DNA from 2 places in the Micromonospora sp. NPDC005806 genome. Region 2 is predicted to be linked to the other one. Evidence: riboswitches for the same ligand, from Rfam matches in the RefSeq annotation. Region 2 holds a riboswitch; the other holds the start of a gene.
What was found. A riboswitch is a leader RNA that binds a small molecule or an ion and turns the genes downstream of it on or off. The one in region 2 is predicted to bind cyclic di-AMP.
Positions count from the first base shown of each region.

Region 1: another riboswitch for cyclic di-AMP. It lies ahead of ACFYOS_RS34420 (NlpC/P60 family protein); the one in region 2 lies ahead of ACFYOS_RS20085 (transglycosylase family protein).

Region 1 is NZ_JBIAIL010000064.1:3,654-9,304, reverse strand. It holds gene ACFYOS_RS34440 (helix-turn-helix transcriptional regulator) at 1-338, opposite strand, end outside; gene ACFYOS_RS34435 (SDR family oxidoreductase) at 438-1,202, shown strand; gene ACFYOS_RS34430 (endonuclease/exonuclease/phosphatase family protein) at 1,272-2,414, shown strand; gene ACFYOS_RS34425 (antibiotic biosynthesis monooxygenase family protein) at 2,533-2,937, shown strand; cyclic di-AMP (ydaO/yuaA leader) riboswitch at 3,113-3,263, shown strand; gene ACFYOS_RS34420 (NlpC/P60 family protein) at 3,365-4,402, shown strand; gene ACFYOS_RS34415 (serine hydrolase domain-containing protein) at 4,569-5,651, shown strand, end outside.
Region 2 is NZ_JBIAIL010000019.1:2,574-8,224, forward strand. It holds gene ACFYOS_RS20080 (glycoside hydrolase family 3 protein) at 1-1,335, shown strand, start outside; cyclic di-AMP (ydaO/yuaA leader) riboswitch at 1,522-1,695, shown strand; gene ACFYOS_RS20085 (transglycosylase family protein) at 1,695-2,351, shown strand; gene ACFYOS_RS20090 (MFS transporter) at 2,485-3,927, opposite strand; gene ACFYOS_RS20095 (helix-turn-helix transcriptional regulator) at 4,087-4,977, shown strand; gene ACFYOS_RS20100 (radical SAM protein) at 5,030-5,651, shown strand, end outside.

The sequences.
Region 1 (5,651 bases), on a different contig from region 2:
AGCCGGTCCAGCACGCGCAGCAACGCCGGGGCGACGTGCGTCGCCGTGGACACGGATGCCGGGGCGTTCTGCCCCGCCACCCGGAACAGGTAGTCGCGCTCCTGGCCCGTCAGCCGCAGCGCCCGGGCGAGCGACGCGAGCATCTGCGCGCTCGGCTGCGGGCCGCGCTGCTGTTCGAGCCGGGTGTAGTAGTCGGTCGACATCGCGGCGAGGGCGGCGACCTCCTCACGCCGCAGGCCCGGTGCGCGCCGGCGGGCGCCCGCGGCCAGCCCGACGTCCCCGGGCTGCAGCGCCTCGCGGCGGCGGCGGAGGAAGTCGGCCAAGGCTGGACGGTCCATGAGCCCAGTATCCGGCTGCGGTGGGGGCCAACCAGGGATTGCGGATCCCCCGATAACCGGTCTCTTAATCCGCCCCGGAGGACCGGCCAGGCTCAGAGCATGAACATCTCCGGAAACACCATCTTCATCCCCGGCGCCACGAGCGGGATCGGCCTCGCCCTCGCGCTCGAGCTGCGGGCCAAGGGGAACACGGTCGTCGTCGGCGGTCGACGTACCGACCTGCTCGACAAGATCGCCGCGGAGCACCCCGGCATCGACACGGTGCAAATCGACACGGCGGATCCCACGAGCATCGATTCGGCCGCCAAGGAGGTGCTGGCGAAGCACCCGGACGTCAACGTCCTGGTCACGATGGCCGGCATCATGCGTATCGAGGACTGGCACCAGCCCGCGTCGTTCCTCGCCTCGGCCGAGTCGATCATGACGACCAACGTGCTCGGCCCGATCCGCCTGATCGCCGCGTTCATCGAGCACCTGCAGGCACAGCCGGACGCCACGATCATGACCGTCTCCTCGGGTCTCGCGTTCGCGCCGCTCAAGGTCACCCCGAGCTACAACGCCTCGAAGGCCGCGATCCACATGCTCAGCGAGTCGATCCGGCTGCAGCTCGCCGACACGACCGTGAAGATCGTGGAGCTGGAACCGCCGGCCGTCCGTACCTCGCTGCTGCCCGGGCAGGAGACCAGCGAGTTCGCGATGCCGCTCGACGAGTTCGTGGCGGAGGTGGTCGCGCTGATCGAGTCGCAGCCCGACGCGAAGGAGATCCAGGTCGAGCGGGTGAAGTTCCTCCGCTACGGCGAGGCGCGCGGCGACTACGACCAGGTCGTCGCGACGCTCAATGCGTCCGACCCGCACGGCAATTAGCCTCTGACGCCTGGTCCGTCTCCCGAGCCCACGGCCGTCTGGTTCCACCTCGGCGCGGCGCAGGTCGGCGTGGTGGTCCGACCGACCCGCGACGACCGGTTCGACCAGTGGGCGGCGTACCGGCACCCAGACGGCGTGGTCACCTTCGTCGCGCAGGGCGCCAAACTCGACGACGACCGCTCAGGATGGCGCGCCGGGGCGACCGTGGCCATCGCAGCGCTACCGGCTGGTCATGCTGGCTTCAACGAGAGGGCATCGATGGCTTCGCGGACGGCATTTAGCGTGTATTGCGCCGCCTACCGGGGTAAACCATGCGCCGCTCTCGTACCGGAGGAAACGCCATTGAGACTGACCATGCACCGCCGCGTCCTGCTCGGCGCCGCGCTCGCCGCTGCGCTGGCGCCGCTGCCGCTGGCCGCGCCGGCGGGCGCGGCTGAGCCCGCGGGATCGGCCGCGCCGCCCGTGGCGCTGCGTGTGGCCACCTACAACATCCACGCCGGGGCCGGCGAGGACAACGTCTTCGACCTGGCCCGGACCGCCGAGGCGATCCGGGCGCTGAACGCCGACGTGGTCGGCCTTCAGGAGGTCGACGTCCACTGGGGAACCCGCAGCAACTTCGTGGACGAGGCCCAGGAGCTGGCCGAGCGGCTGGGCATGCAGGCGTTCTTCGCGCCGATCTACGACCTGGATCCGCTGACCGCCGGTGCGTCCCGCCGGCAGTACGGGGTCGCGGTCCTCAGCCGTTACCCGATCCTCGAGGCCGAGAACCACGACATCACCCGGCTCTCGACCCAGGTGCCCAACCCGGTACCCGCCCCGGCGCCGGGCTTCGCCGAGGTGACGATCAACGTGCGGGGCGCGCACATGCACGTGTACTCCACGCACCTCGACTACCGGGCGGACCCGACCGTGCGGCGCATGCAGGTCGCGGACACGCTGGACATCCTGGCCGCCGATTCCGGGCCGAAGGTGCTGGTCGGTGACCTCAACGCGGAGCCGCGGGCGCCCGAGCTGGCCGCCCTGTGGCAGGACCTGCGTGACACTGCCTCGACTGGCGGCAAGACGTTCCCGGCGATCAATCCGGTGAAGCGGATCGACGTCATCAGCATCTCGCCGGACATCAGCGTGCTGGGCACGGACACCATCGCGACCTCGGCCTCGGATCACCGGCCGGTGGTCACCGATCTTCTACTGCACCAGCGCGGCAACTGAGCCGGGCCGCCCGGGCGGCGGCCGACCCGCCAAGTGGGGTGCTCCGGTCGTGGGACCGAAGCACGCCCCGGCCGGGATCCCAACGGACGTGGTGCCGGATGTGCAAGTACCATGAGCCGTGGCCACTCCTTACTGGACTCGACCTGAACCGCCGTACCATGTCGCCATCTTCACGATCACGCCGAGTGGAATAGATCCCGAAGGCTACGCCGAGATGAACAAGCGGATGGTGAAGCTGGCCGAGGCTCAGCCTGGCTACCTTGGCCGGGAGTCAGCGGTCCTGCCGAACGGCAGTGATCTGGTTGTCATTTATTATGCTGACGCCGAATCGATCCGCACCTGGAAGCGGAACTCCGAGCATGTAGTTGCACAGCGGCTCGGCCGGCAGAAGTGGCTCGCGCGTTACCGCGTTGAGGTGGCGCGTGTTGAGCGAGCCTACGAGTTCGCTGCAGGCCCCAGTGCGAATGCAGCGCCGGATGCCGAGGGACAGACCTGCGGGTCAGCCTCGCCTGGTCAAGATTAGCGGCGATTAAGAATTCGATTAGCGGAGCCTTATCGTACGCATAATTCCGGCACCCAATGTGGCCGCCTGACAGCGTAGAGAATTGGCGTCACCCGCTCGTTGATTTCCTTGGGCTTCCCTCACTAATGTTGGTCAGCGTCCGTTCCGGATGTCGGTCTCCACCTGGAGTGCCCCGGGACGGCCACCGCCGAGTCGCTGGACGTCACTGGCGTCGCCAGGCGAGCTGGGGAACCACCGCAGGTTTCGGGGTGAATCCGCATCAGCGGTAGGGCGCCTTCCCCGCCCGAACCCGTCAGCTAACCCGGTAGGCGGTCGAGGTCGATACACCGTGAGGTGCGTCGGCCTCGAGTGGAAGGAGCCGAACCCTTTGCCACCCGTGCGCACTGGGCCCGCCGGATCGCGCCTGTTCACCAGAATCCTCGCCGTCGTGGCGGCGGCCATGGTGGCGGTCGGGCCCGCGGCCCCCGCCCATGCGGCGCCGTCGGCCGCCGATGTGCAGAAGCAGATCGATGCAGCGTGGCAAAAGCTCGAGCCAGTCATCGAGCAGTACAACAAGGTCCGGACGGACCTGGCCGCGAACCAGCGGAGATCGGCCGAACTGAGCCAGAGGATCGAACCGCTCGGCAAGTCGGTGGAGGTCAGCAGGGACCGGGTCCAGGAGATTCTGGCGGGGTACTACAAGCGGGAAAGGTCGCTTTCCACATTCAACGCCCTGCTGTCCCGCGGCTCGCCGCCGACGGCAGTGGGGGATCAACTCGCGCTCGTGAATCAGGTGGCAGATTCGGAGCAGCGACAGATCACCCGACTGTCGGCCCAGCAGGCGAGCTACGACGCCGACAAGGAGAAGGTCGACGCGCTGATCGCGATACAGCAGCGCCAGCAGGCCCAGTTGGCGGCTCGCAAGAAGGCCATCGATGCCGAGATCAAGCGGCTGGACGCGCTACACCGACAGATCGCCGCCACGGAGAAGGCCGCGGCGGCCAAGGCGGCCGCGGACGCCGCGGCGGCCAGAGCCGCAGCCGCCGCGCAGTCGGCCGCCACCGCGAGCAGCACCTCGCCCATCACGTCGACCAGTTCGCTGTTCATCGGTGGGAAGTGTCCCGCGGTCCCCATCACGGGCAGCGGCGGCGTCGCGGCGAAGACCGCGTGCAAGCAGATCGGGAAGCCATACGTGTGGGCGGCCAACGGTCCAGGCTCGTTCGACTGCTCCGGCCTGACCCAGTACGCGTGGGCTGCCGCCGGGGTGCAGCTGGACCATTACACAGGTTCACAATGGACTGCGGGTGTGGCGGTGAGCAGAGCAAACCTTCGCACGGGTGACCTTGTGTTCTTCTACTCCGATCACCATCACATGGGTATGTACGTCGGCAACGGACTGATCGTCCACGCGCCGCATACCGGGGACGTGGTCCGGATGGCCCAGTTGGCGAACATGCCTTACAGCGGTGCCCGCCGCCCCGGCTGACCGTCCGGTCCGCAGCCTCGGCGATCCCGGCTCAGGCTGCCACGATGCCTCCCCCGGCCAGGCTTGACCTTGACCCAGGGTCAAGGTTCGAGCATCGGAGGCGTCACCGGGTCGGCGGCCTCGCCACGGTCGCCCGGCCCATCGCAGTCAGCCGGGAGGCCATCCGATGTCGCACCACGAGCTCACCGCCTTCGTCTCCGCCACCGCCGAGCGCCACCGGATCCCCGGGGTCGTGGTCGGGGTGTGGGTGGACGGTCAGGAGTACCACGCCGGCCACGGGGTCACCAACGTCGAACACCCGCTGCCGGTCGACGGGCACACGCTGTTCCAGCTGGGCTCGGTGACCAAGACCTACACCGCGACGGCGCTGCTGCGCCTGGTCGCCGACGGCCGGGTCGACCTGGACGCGCCGGTGCGCCGGTACGTGCCCGAGCTCGTCCTCGCCGACGAGCGTGCCGCCGCCGAGGTGACTGTGCTGAATCTGCTCAACCACACCGCCGGGCTCGGTTGGGGGGTCATCGTCGACACCGGCGAGGGGGACGACGCGCTCGCCGGGTACGTGGCCCGGATGCACGAGCTGGAACAAGCCGCACCCCTGGGTACCCGGGCCTCCTACAGCCAGGCCGGCTACAACCTCGCCGGCCGGGTCCTGGAGAAGGTCACCGGCCTGACCTACGAACGGGCGGTGGAGTCGCTGGTGCTGACGCCCGTGGGCCTGGCGGAGAGCTTCTTCAGCCCGAACGACGTGATGACCCGCCGGTTCGCGGTGGGGCACAACCTCGACGAGAACGGCCGGCTGACGGTCGCCCGGCCATGGAAGGGCACCCGCGGCAACAACCCGGGAGGCGGTCTCGTGTCGTCCGTGGCCGACCAGCTGCGGTGGGCTCGGTTTCATCTCGGCGACGGGGGCGGCGAGGCGGGCGCCGGGGTGCTGCCGGCCGAGCTGCTGCGCCGGATGCAGAAGCCGACGGTGGCGCTGCGGGCCAGCACCCTCGGGGACGCGCTGGGTGTCGGCTGGTTCCTGCGCGACATCGACGGCGTGCGCGCCGTCGGCCACGGCGGTTCGGCCAACGGCCAGTTCGCCGAGCTGCTCCTGGTGCCGGAACGCAACTTCGCCGTGATCGCGCTGGCCAACGCCGGGCCGAACGGCATTCCGTTCAACCAGGAGGTGGTCCGGTGGGCGCTGGCGACGTACCTCGACGTGCACGACCGGGACCCCGAGCCCCTGCCGTACGACGAGTCGCGGGCC
Region 2 (5,651 bases):
ACCGGCGTCGACTGGAACTTCGCCCCCTGCCTCTGCGTCGCCCGCAACGACCGGTGGGGCCGCACCTACGAGTCGTTCGGCGAGACCCCGGACCTGGTGTCGAGCCTGTCCACCCTGGTCACGGGCCTGCAGGGCAGCACCCTCGGCGGGCCTACCTCGGTGCTCGCCACCGCCAAGCACTACGTCGGCGACGGCGGCACCACCGGTGGCGACGACCAGGGAAACACCCAGCTCAGCGAGGCCGACCTGCGGGCCATCCACCTGCCGCCGTTCCAGGCCGCGGTGCAGCGCGGCGTCGGTTCGGTGATGATCTCCTACAGCAGCTGGAACGGCGTGAAGCTGCACGGCCACCAGTACCTGATCACCACGGTCTTCAAGGGAGAGTTGGGCTTCTCCGGCTTCGTCGTGTCCGACTGGAACGGCATCGACCAGATCGACGGCACCGCCGGCTTCACCGCCGCCGAGGTCAGCACGGCGATCAACGCCGGCATCGACATGGTGATGGTCCCCACCGCCTGGAAGACCTTCATCAGCACCCTGCGCGCCGAGGTGCAGAACGGGCACGTGCCGATGAGCCGGATCGACGACGCCAACCGGCGCATCCTCACCAAGAAGTTCGAACTCGGGCTCTTCGAGCGGCCGTACACCGACCGGAGCTGGACCCCGACGGTCGGCAGCGCGGCGCACCGGGCGCTCGCCCGGCAGGCCGTGCGCCAGTCCCAGGTGCTGCTGAAGAACAACGCCGGCATCCTGCCGCTGGCCCGCGACAACAACAAGATCTTCGTGGCCGGCAAGAACGCCGACAACATCGGCAACCAGAGCGGCGGCTGGACCATCTCCTGGCAGGGCTCGTCGGGCAACATCACCCCCGGCACCACGATCCTGCAGGGCATCCGCGCCGCCGTCGGTCCGACCACGACGGTCACCTACAACCAACGCGGCACCGGCATCGACAGCACCTACCGGGCCGCGGTCGCCGTGGTGGGCGAGACGCCGTACGCCGAGGGGCAGGGCGACCGCACCGGCAGCATGAGCCTGGACCGGGAGGACCTGCGCACCATCTCGACGCTGCGTAAGGCCGGCGTGCCGGTGATCGTGGTGCTGGTCTCCGGCCGACCGCTGGACGTCGCGGCGGAGCTGCCGAACTGGACCGCGCTGCTTGCCTCCTGGCTGCCCGGCACCGAGGGCGCAGGGGTGGCCGACGTCCTCTTCGGCGGCTACGCGCCCACCGGCAAACTGCCGATGACCTGGATGAACTCGGTCAGCCAGCAACCCATCAACGCCGGCGACGGGCAGGTTCCGCTCTTCCCGCAGCGCTACGGACTGACGTACTGAAGGGACGCGTGCGGAGCCGGCGTGGACGGCCACTGTGGGTGATGTGTCCGCGTGTAAGGCATGTCGGGTCCGCCCGCAACTCGAAACGGGAGGCCGTCGCTCGGCCGGGTGAAGAACTTCACAAGAAGTGGGCGATCGTCCCAAACCGTCCCTAACGTCGTCTCCGTTCGCGATCGCGGACACCACGGGCCGGCAACGCCTAATCCCGCCGCCGGCCTGTCGGGACCTGGACCTCAGGCGGGAGCGGGGGACCCACTCGTTCCTCGGTGCTCGACACCTCGGGGTGAAGCCGCCGTCCGGCGGCCGGGCTCCTCGGCCCGAACCCGACAGCTCACCTCGTCGGCGTGGAGGAAAACCACATGGCAAGTGAACACGTCGCCCGTCACCGCCGGACCACTCAGCGTCGGATCGCCGTCGGGGCGCTCGTCGTCGGCGCGGCCACCGGTGCCGCCGCCATCCTCGGTCCGGCCGCCCCGGCCAGTGCGTCCAGCGTGAACTGGGACGCCATCGCCCAGTGCGAGTCCGGCGGCAACTGGCACATCAACACCGGCAACGGCTACTACGGCGGGCTCCAGTTCTCGAGGAGCACCTGGAACGGCCACGGCGGGCAGAAGTACGCCGGCCGCGCCGACCTCGCCAGCCGCAGCGAGCAGATCGCCATCGCCGAGAAGGTGCTCGACGGTCAGGGCATCGGTGCCTGGCCGGTCTGCGGCAAGAAGGCCGGTTCGACCAAGCACTACTCGGCCAAGCCGGGCTCGGGTTCGAAGAAGTCGCACAAGAAGGCCACGAAGGACCGGTCGCGGAGCGACCGGCCGACCACCCGCAAACACCGGCGTACCGCGCCGAGCGCGGGCGGCGGCAGCACCTACGTGGTCAAGCGCGGTGACACGCTGTCCGAGATCGCCGGCGTGCACAAGGTCGCCGGCGGCTGGCACGCGCTGTACGAGCGCAACAAGCGCGTGGTCGGTGCCAACCCTGGTCTGATCTTCCCGGGCCAGCAGCTGCGCCTGCGCTGACGCACCACCGGACCGACCTCCCCGGCGGTCCGCGGAACGCACCACCGGACCGACCTCCCCGGCGGTCCGCGGAACGCCCGACCGGGAGACCGGTCGGGCGTTCCGCGCGTCTCATCCCGCGCCACCACGCCGCTCAGTCCACGGTCGCCCGACCGGCAGGCTGGAGCCGGGGGAGCAGGAGCGCGGCGAGCCCGGCGCCGAGCAGGCAGAGGCCGGCGTTCACCCCGACGGCGGTGGTGACCCCGCGCAACACCGCCCCGGCGCCCTCGGTGCCTAGGCCGTGCACGACCGCGGCCAGCACCGCGGACATGACCGGCGTGCCGACAGTGATCCCCACCTGCTGGCTCAGTGTGGCGATGCCGGTCGCCAGGCCCTGCTCGCCGTCGGGCAGGCCGGACGTCGCGGTCACCATGAAGCCGACGATCACCACCAGGTTGGCCACCCCGCCGAGGAACGTGGTGACGAGCAGCACGGCCATCCATCCCCGGTCGGGCCCGAGCAGGCACAGCGGCGCGGTTGCGGCGGCCTGCGCCAGGAAGCCGGCCACGATGGTCCGCCGGCCGCCCCATGCGGTCACCAGTCGAGGCCCCAGCATGCCGCCGAGCACCGTGCCGACGCCGAGGACGGCGAAGGAGCCGCCGGCGACCAGCGGCGGGAAACCGAGCACCGACTGCAGGTAGAGGGTGAGCAGGAACACCAGGGACGTCTCGGTGGCGAAGGCGAGCAGGCCGAGCAGGTTGCCCCACCGTACGGTCGGCCGACGCAGCACCGCCGCCGGCACCAGCGGCGCGTCGACCCGCCGTTCCACCGCCCCGAACGCGACCAGCAGCACCGCCCCCACGGCCAGCGCCGCCAGGGCCCGCCGGTCGGTCCAGCCGTGTTCACCGGCGGCCGTCAACCCGTACACGATCGCCAGCAGCCCGGCGGTGACGGTGACCGAACCGGGCAGGTCGAGCCGGGGCCGCCGGGGTGGCCGGCTCTCCGCCAGGACCAGCGGCGCCAGGGCCAGCACCGCGACCGCCACCACCACGTTGACGAAGAACGCCCACCGCCAGCTCAACAGGTCGGTCAGCAGGCCACCGACGATCGCCCCGGTGGTGAAGCCCGCGGCCATCAGCGCGCCGTTGAGGCCGAGCGCCCGGTCTCGTGCCGGTCCTTCCGGGAACGCGGTGGTCAGCAGCGACAACGCCGCCGGGACGACCGCAGCGGTGGCCAGGCCCTGGGCGACCCGTGCCGCGATCAGCATTCCCGGGGCGATGGCCAGCCCGCCCACCAGCGACGAGACGCCGAGCAGCGCGATGCCGGCGAGGAACAGCCGGCGCCGGCCGAACAGGTCGGCGATCCGGCCGAACAGCAGCGTGAACCCGGCCGCGCAGAGGGCGAAGGAGGTGGTGATCCACTGCAGCGTGTCCAGCCCGAACCCGACATCCCGGCCGATCACCGGCAGCGCGACGGTCAGGATCGAGAAGTCCACGGCCAGCGTGAAGCTCGCGGTGAGCAGCACGGCCAACGCGAGCCCGGGCCGCCGGGTCGGCACCGGGTACGGCGCGACGGCGGGGGAGTCCAGACGGGTCATCGGAGATCCTCTCTCAGGTAGCCGGGTCGCCCAGGAGCGACCCGCGACCACCGTCGGCCCGGCCGGCGCCGCCAGCCAGGACCCTGCACCGCCTGGTCTGCGGCTGCCTGGCACCCATAGGGACAGGCAACGGCGCACCGGGCCGGGCATGATGGGCCGATGCACGCACCGCACCGCCCGGGAGCCGGGGAGCTCGGAGAATTCCTGCGCAGCCGGCGCGCCCGGCTCGCCCCCGAGGACGTCGGCGTCGTCTCGTACGGCGCACGACGGGTCCCCGGACTGCGGCGGGAGGAGTTGGCCCAGCTGGCGGGGGTGAGTATCACCTATTACACCCGGCTGGAGCAGGGGCAGAGCGGCAACGCGTCGGACGCGGTGATCGAGGCGCTGGCCCGGGCACTGCGGCTCACCGACGACGAGCGTGCCCACCTGCACGACCTGGCCCGCCCCCGCCCGGGCCGGCGTCGCCGGCCGGCCCGCCCCGACACCGCCAGCCAGGGAGTACGGCAGCTGATCGCGGCGATGACCGAGGTGCCGGCGCTGGTGCTCGGCCGGCGTACCGAGGTGCTGGCCTGGAACTCCCTCGCGCACCGGCTCCTCGCCGGCCACCTCGATCCCGACGCCCCGGACCGGCCGGTGGACCGGCCCAACCTGACCCGGATGCTCTTCCTCGACCCGCACACCCGTGACCTGCACGTCCGTTGGGAGGAGGAGGCGGCCCGGGCGGTCGCCGCGCTGCGGCTGGTGGCCGGCCGGCACGCCGACGACCGGGAGCTCGCCGAGCTGATCGGCGAGCTGTCGATGAAGAGCCCGGCCTTCGCCGCCCTCTGGTCCCGGCACCCGGTGCAGACCTGCGTCTCCGGCACCAAGCGGCTCCGGCATCCGGTGGTGGGGGAGTTCGACCTCGACTTCGAGATGTTGCACCTGCCCGGGGACGCCGGCCACCGGCTGATGACCTACCCGGCGGCGGTCGGCTCGCCGGCCGAGGCCGCGCTCCGCCTGCTCCAAGCGGACCTCGGCGCGGAGACGCTCGCCGTGCGCCAGCGGGCGTGACCCGACGGCGGGCGGGGTGGTTTGCCCCGGTCGCCGCGGGGCAACCGGGGGCATGCCGGTCGCCGTCGACGATCCGCCGCTGCCGACGAACCTCCAACTGGAGGTCACCTCCGCCTGCAACCTGCGTTGTCTGATGTGCCTGGTCCGGTATCGGCCGCCGGTCAACAAGCTGGCCGGCGCGATGCGGCCGGAGCTGTTCCATCGGCTGGTGGAGGACCTGCCCGCCCTGCGGCGGCTCACCCTCCAGGGGCTCGGCGAGCCGCTGCTGTCGCCGTACCTGATGGAGATGATCGCGGCGGCGGTCGAGCGGGACATCTACGTCGGGTTCAACACCAACGCCACGCTGCTGACCCGGCGGCGGGCGGAGGAGCTGGTGGCCAGCGGGGTGGACTGGATGCACGTCTCGCTCGACGGTGCCCATGCCGAGGCGTACCAGCGGGTGCGCGACGGGGCGGACTTCGACACGGTGGTGGCGAACCTGGCCGGCCTGGTCGCGGCGAAGCGGGCAGGGGGCAGCGACACCCCGTGGCTCCGGGTCGTCTTCGTCGCGATGCGGGACACCGTCGCCGAGCTGCCCGAGCTGGTCCGGCTGCTCGGCCGGATCGGCGTCGACGAGCTGTACGTGCAGAACCTGTCGCACAGCTTCTCAGACGCCGACCTCGCTGTACCGGCGG